DNA from 4 places in the Pseudomonas sp. C2.3V genome. Region 4 is predicted to be linked to each of the others. Evidence: predicted binding sites of a transcription regulator. Region 4 holds the regulator's gene; each other region holds the start of a gene.
What was found. Region 4 encodes sigma-54, which starts transcription at its own class of promoters, with help from an activator protein. Its sites were predicted from a motif close to ANTGGCATNNANNTTGCTNT; they were not measured.
Positions count from the first base shown of each region.

Region 1: the regulator sigma-54 is predicted to act here: its motif matches at 2,500-2,519, upstream of AC4LF3_RS15605 (ammonium transporter).
Region 2: the regulator sigma-54 is predicted to act here: its motif matches at 2,358-2,377, upstream of nirB (nitrite reductase large subunit NirB).
Region 3: the regulator sigma-54 is predicted to act here: its motif matches at 2,598-2,617, upstream of flgB (flagellar basal body rod protein FlgB).

Region 1 is NZ_JBZUBN010000001.1:3,258,220-3,262,710, reverse strand. Features, by position in the region: gene AC4LF3_RS15610 (calcium:cation antiporter) at 1-711, shown strand, start outside; gene AC4LF3_RS15605 (ammonium transporter) at 1,093-2,301, opposite strand; gene AC4LF3_RS15600 (IMPACT family protein) at 2,563-3,153, opposite strand; partial or broken gene AC4LF3_RS15595 (TetR family transcriptional regulator C-terminal domain-containing protein) at 3,150-3,679, opposite strand; gene AC4LF3_RS15590 (outer membrane protein OmpK) at 3,785-4,491, opposite strand, start outside.
Region 2 is NZ_JBZUBN010000001.1:2,727,751-2,732,241, reverse strand. Features, by position in the region: gene nirB (nitrite reductase large subunit NirB) at 1-2,182, opposite strand, end outside; gene AC4LF3_RS12960 (thioesterase family protein) at 2,465-2,965, opposite strand; gene AC4LF3_RS12955 (phosphoethanolamine transferase) at 3,173-4,491, shown strand, end outside.
Region 3 is NZ_JBZUBN010000001.1:1,632,264-1,636,754, reverse strand. Features, by position in the region: gene flgE (flagellar hook protein FlgE) at 1-951, opposite strand, end outside; gene AC4LF3_RS07725 (flagellar hook assembly protein FlgD) at 979-1,689, opposite strand; gene flgC (flagellar basal body rod protein FlgC) at 1,703-2,146, opposite strand; gene flgB (flagellar basal body rod protein FlgB) at 2,149-2,562, opposite strand; gene cheR (protein-glutamate O-methyltransferase CheR) at 2,789-3,616, opposite strand; gene AC4LF3_RS07705 (chemotaxis protein CheV) at 3,660-4,491, opposite strand, start outside.
Region 4 is NZ_JBZUBN010000001.1:1,003,347-1,007,837, forward strand. Features, by position in the region: gene rapZ (RNase adapter RapZ) at 1-516, opposite strand, end outside; gene ptsN (PTS IIA-like nitrogen regulatory protein PtsN) at 518-982, opposite strand; gene hpf (ribosome hibernation-promoting factor, HPF/YfiA family) at 999-1,307, opposite strand; gene AC4LF3_RS04720 (RNA polymerase factor sigma-54) at 1,432-2,928, opposite strand; gene lptB (LPS export ABC transporter ATP-binding protein) at 3,036-3,764, opposite strand; gene lptA (lipopolysaccharide transport periplasmic protein LptA) at 3,761-4,306, opposite strand; gene lptC (LPS export ABC transporter periplasmic protein LptC) at 4,293-4,491, opposite strand, start outside.

The sequences.
Region 1 (4,491 bases), 2.3 Mb from region 4:
AATGATGATTCCAGCCGTAGTTATGGGGTAATGATCCTGACTGCAGTGAGTATCTCCATGCTGGTGCCGGAATTCATCCCGGTCGAGCGCTGGCATGTCTACTCCGGCTTTACCATTATTGTAATGGTCTTAATGTATGCCCTGTTTCTGCGGATGCAGACTGGTCCCCATAGTTACTTCTTCAGCTACAACTATCCAGAAAAGAAGAAAAAGAAGCCTGCTGGTGACTCAACTGTCGTAGAGCACGAAGCGCCAGCGAATACAGGGTTATCGGTTGGTCTGCTGATTGTAGGCGTGGTAGTGACAGGCGCATTGGCCGAAGTCATGTCAAAATCACTGGACGCTGGTCTTGAAGGGCTGCCGGTTCCGCCTATGGTGTCTGCCTTGGTGGTTGCTGTTATCTCGGCTAGTCCAGAGATTCTTACTGCTTTGCGTGCAGCTATGGCCAACCGCATGCAGTCTGTTATCAACATCGCGTTGGGAGCATCGCTTTCCACCGTTATTCTAACGGTGCCGGTTGTTGAGGCCATTGCACTTTATACCGGGCAGCCTATGCAAATGGCTATGACCCCAGTGCAGACGGTCATGATGGGTGTCACCCTCATCATTGCTGCCATCAATCTCAATGACGGTGAGACCAATGCAATTGAAGGCATGACTCACTTTGTACTGTTCCTGACCTTTATTATGCTGACAATCATAGGTCTTTGATCCTGAGGGCGGGCTTGGTAATGCTTGCCCGCTCCATGCATTGTTCAGAAAGTGGCAACTTGAAAATTCAGTGCACCTTATTTTCGACCTTCCATATTCTTAGTAACAATTGGGATTACTAGACTCCTAATAAACGGCTAGGCAAGGGAAGGCCTGTAGGCCATTAGCACTAGGGTAGGGCTGAAAATCTATAGGGGAGCAAGATAAAAGAGCAATCCGTCATGGAGTGATCAAAAAGTGATCAATTTTCCCTGGGCCGCGCAACATATGCGTTTGGCACATGTATCCTTGGCTTATCCACAGCCCCATCCACGTTAAGTGTGAGCAAGTCGAGCCTCTCAACGCGCCTGCTAATCCTATACACGCTTTGAAATCAAGCACTTATTCTGGATTGGTAGCAGAAATCCTGTGGATGGATAAGTCCGCTCCGTAATACTCCTCCTCTTGCGTCAGACGCAGACCAAGCACTTTCTTGATGACGCCATAAACGATTAGTCCGCCTGCCAGTGCAATCGCTACGCCCATACATGTGCCAATCAGCTGGCTGACAAGGCTTACGCCTCCACGGCCTTCCAGCATGGGTTGCCCGAAGATGCCACATGCGATACCACCCCAGACGCCGCATAAGCCGTGCAAAGGCCAGACACCCAGAACGTCATCGATTTTCCATTTCACTTGGGTGGCAGTGAATGCCCATACGAAGAGCCCCCCAGCAACCAGGCCTGTTGCCAATGCACCAATAGGATGCATTAAATCCGAACCGGCACAAACCGCGACCAGTCCAACCAGTGGGCCGTTATGTAGAAAGCCCGGATCGTTTCGGCCAAAAATAAGCGACGCCACGACACCGCCTACCATGGCCATCAACGAATTTACGGCAACCAGACCGCTCACGCCGTCCAGTGTCTGAGCGCTCATGACATTAAAGCCAAACCAGCCAATAATCAGAATCCATGAGCCAAGTGCGAGGAAAGGAATATTGGAGGGAGGGAACGCCACCAGCCGCCCATCGCGATAACGACCGTTACGGCGGCCGAGTAACAGGACGGCTCCCAATGCAAGCCAACCCCCAACGGCGTGCACCACAACCGATCCGGCAAAGTCATGAAACTTCGCGCCAAAAGAGGCTTCAAGCCACGCTTGTACGCCGTGGTTGTTATTCCAGACGATTCCCTCAAAAAACGGATAGATAAAAGCCACGATTAGAGCCGTTGCGCAGAGCTGTGGTGCAAACCGTGCCCGCTCAGCAATACCGCCAGAAATAATCGCCGGAATAGCGGCTGCAAATGTCAGCAGAAAGAAAAACTTCACCAAGGCGTAGCCGTTATCGGCCATTAGCGCTTCAGCCGGGCCAAAGAAGTTGACGCCATAGGCAATCCAATACCCGATAAAAAAATAAGCTAGGGTAGAAATGGCGAAGTCAGCCAGTATTTTTGATAGCGCATTTACCTGGTTTTTCTGGCGAACCGTGCCTACTTCCAAAAAGGCAAAACCAGCATGCATGGCCAGAACCATGACAGCGCCTACCAGAATGAATAATGTGTTGGATCCGTGGATTAGTATGCTTACGGCGCTTTGCAGTTCGTTCATGATTGGCAGTTACACAAGAATGAATAACGGCACCAAAAGCAGTCAGTATTCAAGGTCGGCGCACTGAAATGGCGCATTTTGCCTGACGTGGTTTACATGCTTTGATGTTAGGTGCAGATGTTAAATGGCAGAGAAGACGAGCCCGCAAGCCTTAATTGCACGCTTGCAGAGCAGGGTCTCTCTCCTGCGCACCATAAGGCAGCAATTCTTGTGCCGTTCGAAGCGGTGAAGAGCGAAGCTATACGCTTCGCTTGGGTAGTCTTATTCCTGGATGCGGTGCAACGCTATGCGGCCCCGGCTAACATCTGCCAGAAAGCGCTCTAGAGGAGAAAGACGCTCTTCCGGCAAAGCCAGGCGAATATCGACACCCGAGGCACCGAATGCTTTGTCGTCTAGAAGAGCATCAAACTCATGTAGTCTGGATTCGAGCAGGGGAAGCTCAGAATAAGTGCAGTGGCAGACCACCAGAACTCGAGATACCAACTCCACACGCTCAGCCTGTTGAAGGCATTTGGCAGCACAGCCTCCATATGCACGCACCAATCCACCTGTTCCCAGCTTTATGCCACCGAACCAGCGTGTTACCACTACAACCACACGGTCACAGTTCTGCCCTTCGATGGCCGTTAGGATGGGGCGGCCGGCAGTCCCGCCAGGCTCGCCGTCGTCGTTGAAGCGATATTGTTGGCCAAGCTTCCAGGCCCAACAATTGTGAGTAGCGCCAGGGTCGCTGACCCGGTCAATAAAAGTCTGCGCATCGGCAGCACTTGAAATAGGCGCAGCAAAAGCCTGAAAGCGACTCTTGCGGATCTCTTCCTGAAAGACCGCTTCAACTAATAGTGTTTCGCTCATATGCGAGCCGGCAGCTGAAGGCTACAGCCCTTGAATATGATATGAGTCAACGTATGGGGCGCTGCCTCGAAATCCTGGTCAGTCAATTGGTTGCGTCCTGTCACATGGCAGAGTCGGCTGGAAAAGTCAGCATAGTGCTAAGTGCTGCCCCGTAACACGAAAATAAGATGTACAGGGTCAACGGGATCCATTTTGCCGTGTTTGATCCATGCTTCAAAGACAGCTGCCCGCTGCCTAAACCAGTACCGGTAGTCCTGATCGAAATATTCATACAGGTAAGTACCGTCACCAACAATTTCCACGGCAAAAATACACGAGGCTAGAAGATACGCCGAGAAAGCGTCGTTTTGGCTTGAATGTAGCGAGCCAATGCTTCGGCAGGATGCTCTTTAAACGCAAGCGTGTTAAATGTACTGCCAGAGCTCAAGGATATTGGCCAGCAGAGCCATATGAAGCCTAACGTGTTATTGAAACAGTAATGTACGTTGGCCTTGGGCAAGCTGACCCGCTGGGCAATGGTATTCATGAAGCCAGTCAGGGCCTCAGGAGTGCCGCGTTTCGAGAGCGGCGCTTGATAAAATGAGTAGCATAAGCAGGCGCAGCGCATCAAATAGGCACTGCGCCTAAGCTCTTAGAAATGATATTTGGCTATCACGCTAAAAGTATTTTGGTCCGTGCGAAAAGCGTGGCTGTCTTTGATGCCGTATTTGTCAGACCAGTAATCGTACTCCACCCCTACATACATATGCTTGGCTTCGTAGCCCATCGCCTTGCCAAGGTCATATTTGATCTGTGGGTTGAAGTGGAAATTGGCGTGATAGCTGCGACTAGGAGTTTTGTTATCGTTTCTATTATTAACGACCCAGTCGATATAGCCGTCAAACAGGATATCTGAAGTCCCCGCCGGCAAAGTAATGGACCATGCGGGCGTAACCTGCCAGGCGCCTGAGCGAACCCGGCTACCTTCAGGCTTGCGATAGTAGAAGTTCAGAGTAAAGAAATTGAAGCCGGGCACCTTCAGATCGAAACCAGGGCCGATCAGGTAGCTATCGACATCACCTTCACCAAACTCATAGGTAGTGGCCAGCAGCACATCAGTGATCGGGCCAAGCTCTAATTTGGTACCCGTCAGCTTACCCAGCGAGAAGCGAGGGCTGAATTCGCCATAGTAACTGTGATGGCCATTGGCGTTGGAGCGCCCGACACCGTTGTACCAACTGTTATCGACAAAAAACCAGATATCGCCCCATGACCAGTCACTGGCATGTTCAAAGGTGATCGTTTGTTGGGTATCAGGATCAACCTTGTAATTTTGCCCATATAGGTAGGTAAGGCTAT
Region 2 (4,491 bases), 1.7 Mb from region 4:
CAGCCGTTTTCACCTTGGTAAAGAATTCGCCAGCTTCGGTCTTGATGCCGCCATTACCACCGATATACAACTCCCAACCGGAGTCCACACCAATGATGCCCACGTCCTTAATACCGGATTCGGCGCAGTTGCGCGGGCACCCGGAGACGGCCAGCTTGACCTTGTGCGGTGACCACATGCCGAACAGGGCATGTTCCAGATCAATTCCCATCTGGGTCGAGTTCTGGGTGCCAAAGCGGCAGAACTCGCTGCCCACGCAAGTCTTCACGGTGCGGATGGATTTGCCATAGGCATGGCCGCACGGCATGTCCAGATCCTTCCAGACCCCGGGCAAATCCTGCTTCTTGATACCCAGCAGGTCGATGCGCTGGCCTCCGGTGACTTTCACCATGGGCACCTTATATTTGTCGGCCACGTCCGCGATACGACGCAGTTCCGCTGCGCTGGTTACGCCGCCCCACATACGGGGAATAACCGAATAGGTGCCGTCTTTCTGAATGTTGGCGTGTGCGCGTTCGTTGATGAAGCGGGACTGCGGATCGTCCTTGGCTTCGCTCGGCCACGTGGAGATCAGGTAGTAATTGAGTGCCGGGCGGCAGGTGGCGCAGCCATTAGGCGTTTTCCAGCCCAGGGCCGTCATGGCTTCGGGAATGGTCGTCAGGTGCTGCTCACGGATGGCCTGACGAACGAAGCCATGGGTATGGTCAGTGCAGTTACATACCGGTTTTTCGCTCTTGGGCTTCACATCGGCCGCACCGCCCACCGTATTGATCAGGATCTGCTCTACCAGACCGGTGCAGGAGCCGCAGGAGCTGGCCGCCTTGGTGTGCTTTTTCACCTCATCCACGGAGAGCAGGTTGTTTTCAGTGATGGCCTTGACGATAGTGCCCTTGCAGACGCCGTTGCATCCGCAGACCTCCATTTCGTCGCTCATCAGCATGGCCTTGTCCTGCCCCTGATGGCCTGCATCGCCTATGGCATGCTCGCCAAACATGAGCAGGTCACGGATTTCGCTGACGTTGTGATTCTCACGAATCTGGCGAAAGTACCAGCCGCCATCTGCCGTATCGCCGTACAGGCACGCGCCGACGAGAATGTCGTCTCTTATCACCAGTTTCTTGTAGATACCGCCAATAGGATCGGAGAGGGTGATCTCCTCACAGCCTTCACCGCCCATGAAGTCCCCGGCAGAAAACAGGTCGATGCCCGTAACCTTGAGTTTGGTAGACGTCACCGAGCCGTGATATTCGGCGGTGCCCTGAAGGGCCAGATGATTGGCACACACCTTGGCCTGTTCGAACAAGGGGGCTACCAGGCCATAGGCAATGCCTCGGTGCGCTGCGCATTCTCCTACGGCGAAGATGTCTGGATCTGAAGTGCGCATCGTATCGTCGACGGTCAGGCCGCGGTTACAGGTCAATCCGGCTGATTCAGCCAGCGTATAGTTGGGACGAATGCCGGCAGCCATCACGACCAGATCAGCAGGTATTTGATCACCATCGGCGAAACGAACGGCGCAGACACGACCTTTGCCGTCATCGAGCAGCTCGGCGGTCTGCTTGGGCAGCAGAAAGTTGAGGCCACGGCTTTCCAGGGCGGTCTGCAAAAGGTTGCCAGCCGTCTTGTCCAGCTGGCGCTCCATCAGCCAGTCACCGATATGAACGACGGTGACGTCCATGCCGCGTAGCTTGAGGCCGTTGGCCGCTTCCAGACCCAGGAGGCCACCGCCGATAACCACTGCGTGGCGATGCGTGGCTGCCGTATCGATCATGGCTTGGGTATCGGCAATGTCACGATAACCAATCACACCCTCCAGATCCTTGCCCGGAATGGGCAGAATGAAGGGGTTGGAGCCGGTGGCAATGATGAGTCGATCATACTCTGCCACGGTGCCGTCTTCGGCTATGACGCGGCGGTTCTGACGATCGATTTCCGTAACCCTGCGATTGAGATGCAGCTCGATAGCGTGCTCGGCGTACCAGTTGAGGTCGTTCAGGACGATCTCCTCAAAGGTCTGCTCGCCAGCCAGAACGGGGGATAGCAGGATGCGGTTATAGTTCGGGTGTGGTTCTGCGCCAAAGACTGTTACGTCATACAGGTCAGGGGCGAGTTTGAACAGTTCTTCCAGGGTGCGTACCCCAGCCATGCCATTGCCGATCAGTACCAGCTTGAGCTTTTTCATCAGGCGTCTCCGCAAGCTGCCCACCGGGCGTGCTTGAAATCGAGGCAACAAAAAAGGCGTCCCGCACATGAATGCGAGGACGCCTTTGTCCGGTCCCGTTATCGGCCTGCATAGGCCTGTCGGGGGAGCGCTGCCGTTCGCCGTTGAAGGCTGCGCTTGATGTCTGCCTAGATACTAAGCAGGGGACGTGCCAAGAATGTAACTGCCTGACCTGGCTCTATTTTTGTCAGGAGATCCTGACTATTCTGAGCTTTTTTGCACCACTTTGAAGCGCATTGCACATTATCCGTGCGAACTTTCCTTGATAGGCGTGACGTTCTGCGTGCTGGACGCTGGCCGATCACTGACCCAATTAACCTTGGGGAAAATACGGTGGAAAGGCTTGGGCATAGGCTCGATATGCTTTTCGCGATAGTTGTAAAAGACAAAACCGCACTTGGCGAGCGCAATGGTGGTGTCGGTATCCGGCCGAGTAATGCGGAAGATGATATCGCCCCCGTATTTATTGAAGTCCATGACCCCAATGTCAAATTGCAGCTTGTCCCGCGCAAAGGCTTCAGCCAGATAAACGGTCGCAAGATCCGTCACCATGGTGCCGATGCCATCCTCGGCACCATCCCGGATACCGTAGTAAAACATGAAGCGTGTACGAGCTTCTGAAATCATGGAAATCATCGACTCGTTACTCAAGTGGCCACCGGCATTGATGTCGGTACTGCGGACCGTTTGATGGGTAGTAAAATAAAACTGGTCGCTTGGAAGATTGAGTTCGATGCGGGCCATGAGGAGCTCCCTATGATCTTCTTATTGAGGGTTATGCTTGGAGCTTAGCAAGCATGCCGTCTGGAATCACGGTTCCTTCTCTCTTTTACACCCTTGAGGGGCAGTTTGAGAAGCAATTAAGTGAAACGTTTTTACAAGGCTTTCTTCACGAAACGTTGACGAGCCCCTCACCACACTTTTGTCATCTTATTTCAAGAGTTGTACGAGATGCTGAAGTTGAGACCGGTTCGTCCCGAGTGGCTCACGCTGATCGTGAGTGCGGCTTTCCTGATTTTTTACAACGTCCCACTGTGGACTCACCTGTTCGACGTGGTGACACCTCTCGATATGAAAGGTGTGCTCACCTTGGGCGCAGTGGCTGTTCTGTTCTTGGCAGCGTTCAACCTGATTCTGACCTTTTTTGCCTTTCGCTGGGTTTTCAAGCCGCTGCTAAGTGTGCTCTTTCTGAGTGCCGCAGGGGTTGCCTATTTCATGAACCAGTACGGTGTCATGATCGATACCGAGATGCTCCGTAACACGCTGGAGACTGACACGGCTGAAGTGGTGGATCTGCTGTCATTCAAGCTGGCTGCCTATCTGCTTCTGCTCGGCGCGCTGCCGGTCTGGCTGCTCTGGAGGACACCGGTTCAGTATCGCCGGTGGCCGCGCGAGCTGTTGAACAAATCCATTGCCAGCGGCCTAACCGCCGCGGTTATAGTCGGCGTGGCCATGCTCAACTATCAAAGTCTGTCTTCCCTGTTCCGTAACCATCATGAGATCCATATGCAGCTGACGCCCAGCAATTCTGTGGGTGCCTTGATCAGCTATGTTCATGACGCGACGGCCAAACCCAAGGGTCCGCTGCGCGAGATCGGTACGGATGCTGTACGCCTGGCGCCCGTCAGCGCCGGTGCGCACAAGACATTGACTGTTCTGGTCGTTGGGGAAAGCGCACGTGCCGACAACTTTGGCCTGGATGGCTATGGCCGCGATACAACGCCCGAGCTGCGCCAGGAGGAGGGCGTGATCAGCTTTACCGATATGCATTCCTGCGGCACCGAGACGGCAGTATCCGTACCCTGCATGTTCTCCAATCTGACCCGCGCGCATTACAGTGACAGTGTGGCCAAAAGTCAGGAGAACCTGCTTGATGTGCTTAAGCGGGCTGGATATGACGTGATCTGGCGCGACAATCAGGCCGGCTGCAAGGAAACCTGTAACCGTGTGGCCTTCGAAAGCCTGACAAAGGCTCAGGACCCGGCATTCTGCAGCGATGGCGAGTGTCATGATGAAATCCTGCTCAAGGATATACAGGGCATCATCGATCACATGCAGCGCGACACCGTGCTGGTGCTCCACCAGATGGGCAGCCACGGCCCGGCCTACTTCAAACGCTACCCGGCGGCCTTCGAGCACTTCACCCCGGTATGCAAGAACAACGAGCTGAGCCAGTGCTCACGGGAAAGTATCGTGAATGGATATGACAACACCATTCGCTACACTGATCATGTCCTGGCGAGCCTGATCAATACCCTGCGTAACAACCA
Region 3 (4,491 bases), 630 kb from region 4:
GGTATAGCCATCCTGGGTTACTTTAGTAACTGCAGAGCTGCTGTTAGTCTGGGTGACCTTGGTGATATCCAGGGTTACACCCGCACCGTTGGCAGCCGCGCCATTGGCACCCCAAACGACCGGATCAGCCTTGCTGTCTTTAACAGCAGCAGGCACCCAGTTGTTCATGGTCAGCACGTTGTTTGCGTCGACCTGGAAGTCATTCGACGCAATTGAGCTCATACGACCGGCAGCGTCAAAATTCACGTTCGCTGAATACGGTGTGGTTGAGGCTGGATCTGCAGGGTTACGACCGTCAACCGTTACATACATGGTCCACTGGTTTGTATCATTCTTGACGAAGTACTGCATCATGTTGTGCTCGTTACCTTGAGTATCGAACACACTGACTGAGGTAGACCAGTTGTAGCTAGAAGCCAGATTAGGATCGAATGTAGTGGACGTCGGTACCGTCGAGCTTGAGTTCAAGGTCAGCGTCTGTGCTACGGCAGTCGTGGCTTTAGGCAGCTGGTTGGTCGTATCGACCACAAGGTCAGTCACCGCGCCGGGCACAATATTACCATCGATATCAGCACGATAGCCCTGGAGACGGTTGCCCGAATTGTCAACGATATAGCCTTCTTTATCCGTGCTGAACGTACCGTTACGAGTATAGGTCTCCGTACCGTTGTTGCTCATGATGTAAAAGCCATTACCGTTAATGGCCATGTCCAGGCTATTGCCGGTCTTGCTGATTGTGCCCTGCGTGAACTGCTGGGAAATATTGGCAGTCAAGACGCCGCTGCCTGTGGTGTTATTGCCTACACCAAACATCGACGTTGCATAGATATCGGCAAATTCGGCACGGGATGCCTTGAAGCCGGTGCTGCCTACGTTGGCAATGTTATTACCGGTAACGTTCAGGTGAGTGCTTGCTGCTTTCAGACCGCTCAGACCAACATTGAATGACATAATTCTTTCCTCTGCCGGACTGCCGGCTTACTGACCAATCATCTGAACTTGCGACAGCGTCACGCTGCCCAGCCCAGCCAGGTTAAGTTGCATTTCACCGCCATCCTGTCCCAGCGTTACGCTATTGACGGTGGCCGGCAGATAAGTAGTCAGGGCTTGCCGCGTTTCATCGATATCGGCAGATGCCTTGAAGCTATAAATTCCCGCATCAACTTTATTACCTTTCGCATCTGTACCATCCCAGATGAAATCGGTAGTGCCTGCCTTGGCTACGCCCAGGTCGATGGTCTTGACCAGCGAACCTGCACTGTCGTACACGCCGACAGTGACATCCTTACCAGCCGCTGGCATGACCAGCGAGCCATTGAAACTCTTCGAGGTATCCACCATGGACGACCCCGTCTGGGCGATCACGGAGCGTCCCACCAGTGACGACGCCTGCAGCGCTTGCGAAGACTGATAGGTACCTGCGATGCCGTTAACTGCAGAGTTCAAGTTCTGCAGGCTTTCAACACTACTGAACTGGGCCAGCTGAGCGACGAACTCACTATTGTCCTGAGGGCTTAGCGGGTTCTGGTTGTTGAGCTGAGTGACCAGCAGCTGCAGAAAGTCATCCTTTCCCAGACTGCCTTTCTTATCGGTAGACGCAGTAGCATCCTTTGACGAAGTGCTCGTAAGACTTGTCAATGCCGATGCTGCAACGCCTGCGTTATTGGTATTCGTATTGATAGTGGACATGCGTGATCTCCGCTTACTGACCTAACGTCAAGACTTTCTGCATCATCTGCTTGGCAGTGTTCATGATGTCAGCGTTGGTCTGAAATGCACGGCTTGCCGAAATCATGTCCGCCATCTCTTCCACGACATTGACGTTCGGGTAGTACACATAACCGTCTTTATCAGCAGCCGGATGATTGGGCTCGTAACGGGCCTCAAGATTGCTTTGGTCTTCAACGATGCCCAGTACCTGCACACCCGTTCCAGCCTCGCCCTGCTCATCGAACAGAGAAGCGCTGCCACCGTTCTGCGCCTGGTTCAACATGGTTGCGAACACAGGGTGACGGGCACGGTAGGTCTCATCCACGCTGGACGAAACGGTTTCGGCGTTAGCAATGTTACTGGCGATGGTATTCAGGCGCGTGGTCTGTGCGCTCATACCTGTACCAGCAATGTTGAATACATTACTCAGGGACATGGTTACTCTCCACGAAGGGCAGACATGAGCCCTTTGAATTTGTTGTTAAGCAACGTGAAGCTGGCTTGGAACTGCACAGAGTTTTCTGCGTAATTGGCTTGCTCTACTTGCTCATCTACAGTGTTCTGATCCAGCGAAGGCTGAGTGGGTATGCGATAGCGCATCGCAGCATCCGCTGACAGATCACCGAAACCTTCAGCCTCGATATGACGAGTGTTGGTCGTATCAAGGTTGAATTTGCTATGCGACGACTTGTTGGCTTGCTCTGCCAGAACGGCCGAGAAATCCAGATCGCGCGCCTTGTATCCAGGCGTGTCGGCGTTAGCAATGTTGTTGCCCAACACTTCGGCGCGTTGAGAACGGAAATTCAACGCCTGCTGATGGATACCCAATGCTTTATCGAAACTGATACTCATGGTCATGAACCTATTGCCAGAAGGGCTATCTCCCTTTAGCAATGCACATGCCAACTATTAAAAACCTTAAATATCAATAAGTTAACAAAACAAGGCGCGCTACGGCGCCAAAAGCGGCAAGGTTTTTCCGTATTTGAAGGGGCAAGCGGCAAGGATGACGGCAAAACTTTGACAGGAAGGATGGCAAGACAGGAAAAGAAAAGGCCCGACATGTCGGGCCTTTGGCTTATTTCGCTTTGTAAATGATGCCAGGATTACACTGGACCATCTGATAGAGTTCCGGCAGCCCGTTCAAGGCTTCCGACGCCCCCAGGAACAGGTAGCCTCCCGGTTTGAGCGTGCCGTGAATACGCGTCAGGATATCTTTCTTTACATCAGCCGAGAAATAAATCAGCACGTTGCGGCAAAAGACCATGTCGAACTTGCCCAGGCTGGCATAACTGTCCAACAGATTGAGCGCTCTGAATTCAACGCGGCTTTTAATAGCGGGCTTTACTGACCACCGATTCGGCGGAACCACGTCAAAATTACGTTGCAGTCTTTCCTGGGAAAGGCCACGCCCGATTGCCAGTGAGTCATACTCACCCGATTTAGCCGCTGTCAAAATTACACCGGACAAATCTGTTGCCACGATCTGGACACCGCTGCGTAGTTGGCCTGGGCTGCTACGCTCAAACTCGTCTATGGTCATCGATAGCGAGTAAGGCTCCTGGCCCGACGAGCAGGCTGCCGACCAGATACGCAGTCGCTGTCCAGGGTTGGCTTTGGTCAACTCCGGTAACAGGCGATTCTTCAGAACCTCAAACGGGTAGGTATCACGAAACCATAGGGTTTCATTGGTCGTCATCGCATCGACGACCTTCTCCTTGAGTCCGCTGCGTGGCTGGGTCTGGATACGCTGCACCAGCTCTCCCAACGACTTGATTCCTTCCGCCTCCATCAGTTTGTTGAGGCGGCTGGAAACCAGATACTGTTTATTATCACCAAGCAGGATTCCACACGTCTTTTCAAGAAAGACACGGAACTGCATAAAATCTGCATTAACTGCTGACACTTCCGTTCTGCTCCTGAATCAGAAAAGAAGAGCGTTGATCATCTCAGCCTTCATCGGCTGCCTTGATACGCTCAATAACCCGGGACGCAAGATCATCGGGGCGGAATTTAGCGAGGAAATCATTAGCTCCAACCTTCTTAACCATAGCCTGGTTGAATACACCAGACAGCGAGGTATGAAGAAGGATATGGAGGTTGCTCATCCGGGGGTCGTTACGGATTTCTGCCGTCAAAGTATAGCCGTCCATTTCAGGCATCTCGATATCAGAGATCAGCATGAGCAACTCCCGCTCCGGCTTTTCACCATTATCGACCATGTCCTTCAGGAAATTCAGCGCCTGACGTCCGTCATTGAGCGCAGTTACTTCCACTCCAACGGTTCCCAGACAGCGGCTCACCTGCTTACGTGCCACAGACGAGTCATCGACGATCAGCACATGCTTGGTAACGGCTTTTGCCTGAACAACCGTGTCAATAACACCTTCCGAAATGGTTTCGACCGAAGGCGCTACTTCTGAAAGGATTTTTTCCACGTCGATAATTTCAACCAGCTGATTATCGACACGCGTAACAGCCGTCAGGTAATGATCACGACCGGTTCCCTTGGGTGGCGGTTGGATCATATCCCAGTTCATATTGATGATTCGCTCGACGGAGCGCACCAGGAAGCCCTGAACCTTGGTGTTGTATTCTGTAATGATGACGAAGCTGTTCGTCAGATCATCCAGACCACGGCGACCCGTTGCCAGCGCCAAGTCCATGATCGGAAAGGTGCCACCACGAATACTTGCAACGCCACGTACGACAGCACTGGATTTCGGCATCACGGTAAGTTTAGGGCACTGCAGCACTTCCCTTACCTTGAAGACGTTGATT
Region 4 (4,491 bases):
GAACGACTCGATTAGAAACGCAGTGCCAGGCTCAGGTGCATTGAGCAAGCGTAGCTTGATCATATCCTTGAGCTGATAAAGATTCAGATGAGTGGTGTCGATCTTCAGGTCAGCCAGATCGGCAATAGGCATCAGCAGCTGACGCTCATCCTCGATGGCTTCAGCCAGCGAACGATACTCGCTCGTAAGCGGATGACGACGGCGGGTTTCCGAGAACCGTTTGAGCAGTGTCTGATCATCTGCATCCAGATACAGCACATCGCAACGGATATGGCGTGATCTGACTTGCTCAAGCAGCTCGGGAAAGCGTTGTAGCTGGCTAGGCAGGTTGCGGGCGTCGATAGACAGGGCTATCTGAGACTGAGCCCCTTCGGATTCAGTCAGGGCGCGCTCGGACAGGTCCGGTAAAAGACCGGCAGGTAGATTATCGATGCAATAAAAGCCGTTGTCTTCCAGCACATCTAGTGCTGTGCTTTTGCCAGATCCGGAGCGTCCACTGACGATAATCAGATGCATGTTAATGACCGCTTTGGGCGTCGATAACTATTTGATAGAGCCCATTGCTAGTAGTTGCATGGCGCAGTCGGTCGCGGATTTCAGCCTTATCCAGCATGGCTGCAATCTGGCGCAACAACTCCAGATGCTGCTCGGTAGCGGCTTCGGGTACGAGCAGGACGAAAATAAGGTCTACTGGCGCTCCGTCGAGTGAGTCGAAGTCTACCGGTGTTTGCAGGTGGCACAGCACACTAATAGGCTCCTTGGAGCCACTCAGGCGGCAGTGAGGAATAGCTATTCCATTGCCGAAACCGGTCGACCCTAACTTTTCTCGGGCCATGAGGCTTTCGAAAATTGAGTGAGCGTCTTGCCCTGGCAAGTCAGTCGCAGCAATTTCAGAAATCTGCTGAAGCACGCTTTCTTTACTGACCCCTGGCACGCTCACGTGTGAGCGGCCAGGGGTCAGAATGGTTTCTAATCGAATCATAGGGTGATGTTAAGTCTCAACGGACGCCCAACCCTTGCTGCCTCTCGAGCTGTTTCTCTTTGTGTTTGATCAACTGGCGGTCGAGTTTATCGGTGAGAAGGTCGATGGCAGCGTACATGTCTTCATGTTCGGCATTTGCAACGACAGACGCACCTGCAACATGCAAGGTGGCTTCAACTTTCTGTTTCAGTTTATCGACCTGCATGATTACCTGAGCACTGGTAATGCGATCGAAGTGGCGTTCAAGTCGGGCGAGCTTTTCTCCAACGTAGCTGCGAAGGGAGTCGGTAACATCCAGTTGATGCCCACTGATGTTGACTTGCATACCGCGTTCTCCTTATTGCCGTGGTGTAACAGGCAGGCATTAGGCCTGCCGAAGAAACACTGTTGAGCGATAAGCGCCTCTTTCCCCCGCGCTCGCAGTCCGCTCGTGGCGAGCCGCCTAAAGTCTAGACCAGCCTTTTCCGTTCACTCGATGGAGCAATGCCCAGCGACTCACGGTATTTGGCTACAGTCCGACGCGCGACCTGTATGCCTTGTGACTCCAGTAAACCAGCGATCTTGCTGTCGCTCAATGGCTTTTTTGCATTTTCGGCGGCAACAAGTTTTTTGATGATGGCGCGAATGGCGGTCGACGAGCATTCACCGCCCTCAGCCGTGCTTACGTGACTGGAGAAGAAGTATTTCAATTCGTATATGCCACGAGGCGTGTGCATATACTTTTGGGTGGTCACACGAGAAATTGTGGACTCGTGCATGCCAACCGCCTCGGCAATATCGTGAAGTACGAGTGGTTTCATGGCTTCTTCGCCATACTCTAGAAAGCCACGCTGATGCTCGACGATTTGCGTCGCAACCTTCATCAGGGTCTCGTTACGGCTCTGCAGACTCTTGATGAACCAGCGAGCTTCCTGCAACTGGTTACGCATGAAAGTGTTATCTGCACTGCTGTCGGCACGTTTCACGAAACCGGCATATTGTGAGTTTACGCGTAGCCGCGGCACCGCCTCCTGGTTCAGCTCAACCAGCCAGCGGTCATTGTGTTTGCGCACGATGACATCAGGAACCACGTACTCGGCTTCACCTGACTCGATCTGGGAGCCTGGTCGGGGGTGCAGGCTTTGAATCAGCTCGATTACGTCACGTAACTCATCTTCCTTGATCTTCATGCGGCGCATGAGCTGGCTGTAATCACGGCTGCCTAGGACGTCCAGATAATCTGTGACCAAGCGCTTAGCTTCCGCCAGCCGTGGTGTTTTGCCTGGAAGCTGATTGAGTTGCAGCAGCAGGCATTCCTTGAGATTACGTGCGCCTACGCCTGCCGGTTCGAACTGTTGAACACGGCGTAAAACTACTTCGACTTCATCAATCTCTACCTCAAGCTCAGGATCTAGCGAGGCGTGTATGTCTTCGAGTGATTCTTCGAGGTAGCCATCATTATTGATGCCGTCGATGATCGACATGGCGACCATGCGATCCACGTCCGACATCGGGGCCAGATTCAGTTGCCAGAGAAGATGGCTCTGCAGACTTTCACCTGTCGATGTTCTGGATGTGAAATCCCATTCATCGTCGTCAGAGCTCGGAAGGCTGCTCGCGCTTGTCTGATAGATATCTTCCCAGGCGGTATCGACGGGAAGCTCATTGGGGATACGGTCACTCCATTCGGACTCGTCCGACTCAGAGGTCTCTATCGAGGGAGCCGTATCCTTGAACGTAACCTCCTGGCTACCAGGATTCGATAGCTCCTCGCCATCGGCAAGCGGGTCGCTGTGATCAAAATCATCGCCTTCTTCTTGCCGCTCGAGCATGGGGTTGGATTCCAGGGCTTCCTGAATTTCCTGCTGGAGATCAAGCGTCGAAAGTTGAAGCAATCGAATGGCCTGTTGCAGCTGAGGAGTCATGGTCAGCTGCTGGCCCATCTTTAAAACTAACGATGGTTTCATGGCTGCGGGCTTAGCACCTTAATCTACAGACGCGAACTGCGCCACGGAGCCCACCAGATAATTTGGTAGGGATGAGCAAATTATATGCCTGGTTTTTACCCTTTTGCCTAGAGGCGGAATTCGTGCCCCAGATAAACTTCCTTAACCAGGTCGTTGGCCAGCACGCTTTCGGCATCGCCTTCAGCAATCAGCTGTCCGTCATTCACAATATAAGCCATCTCACAGATTGTGAGGGTTTCCCGAACATTGTGATCCGTGATCAAAACGCCAATGCCTTTGGCTTTCAAGTGGCGAATGATTTGCTTGATATCACCCACTGAAATAGGGTCGACACCGGCAAAGGGCTCATCCAGCAGAATGAACTTGGGCGCCGTGGCTAGGGCGCGAGCAATCTCGACGCGACGACGTTCACCGCCCGACAGGCTCATGCCTAGGTTGTCACGAATATGGGTAATGTGAAATTCCTGAAGCAGCGACTCGAGCGCCTGGGTGCGTCCGTTTCGGTCCAGATCCTTGCGGGTTTCAAGGATAGCCATGATGTTATTGGCCACGGTCAGCTTACGGAATATCGATGCTTCCTGGGGGAGATAACCGATACCTGCCTGTGCTCTGCCGTGCATGGGCAAGTTGGTGACATCCTGGTTATCGATCAGCACACGACCATGGTCGGCGTTGACCAACCCTACGATCATGTAGAAACATGTCGTCTTGCCCGCCCCGTTAGGACCGAGTAGTCCCACGATCTGGCCGCTTTCAATGGTCAGGCTGACATCCCGAACCACTTGACGACCCTTGTAGCTCTTGGCCAGATGCTGGGCTTTGAGCAGTACTGTCATTGAGCTTGCCCCGGCTGCTGGTCTTTGTTCTTGGGCTGGATGACCATGTCGATACGTGGTCTTGGTGTGGTGATCTTGTTACCGTTTGCACGGCCAGCATTCACGATCTGGCGCTGGGTGTCGTAAACGATCTTTTCGCCTTCGAACGTATTGCCTTGCTGTTCAACGCGTGCCTGGTCGATCAGAACGATTCGGTTTTCATCCGCATAGTACTGGATAGTCAGGCCGTAAGCCTTCACCGTATCTTTGTCCGCAGATGGCTTCTGCTCATAGTGAGCCGGCTTGCCAACGGCAGTTGCAACCTTGATGTTGCCGTTGTTGTCCTGGGTGATGGTCACGGTGTTACCCGTGATCTTCATCGTGCCTTGGGTAATGATGACGTCGCCTCGATAAACCGCTACGTTCTGCTTGTCATCGAGTTCGGCGCTGTCGGCCTGTACCCGGATGGGCTGGTTGCGGTCAGAAGGCAGAGCCCAGGCGTTAACGCTTCCGAACGTAGCGCCCAGGGTTAAAAGAAGGGGTAGAGATTTAACGAACCTCATGCTGGCCTCTTACATTGGACAGCAGGAGCATTCTGCCGTCATTCAGGTACGCTTTCATGCCTTTCGCTGTGGTCACGCTATTAGCGGCCTCAATCTTAACGGCTTGCTCAGTCTGCGCATAATTTTTGTCAGGAAAAACAGTCATTCGCGTCGTCGTCATCACGATAGGGCGGCCCTTTTCGTCT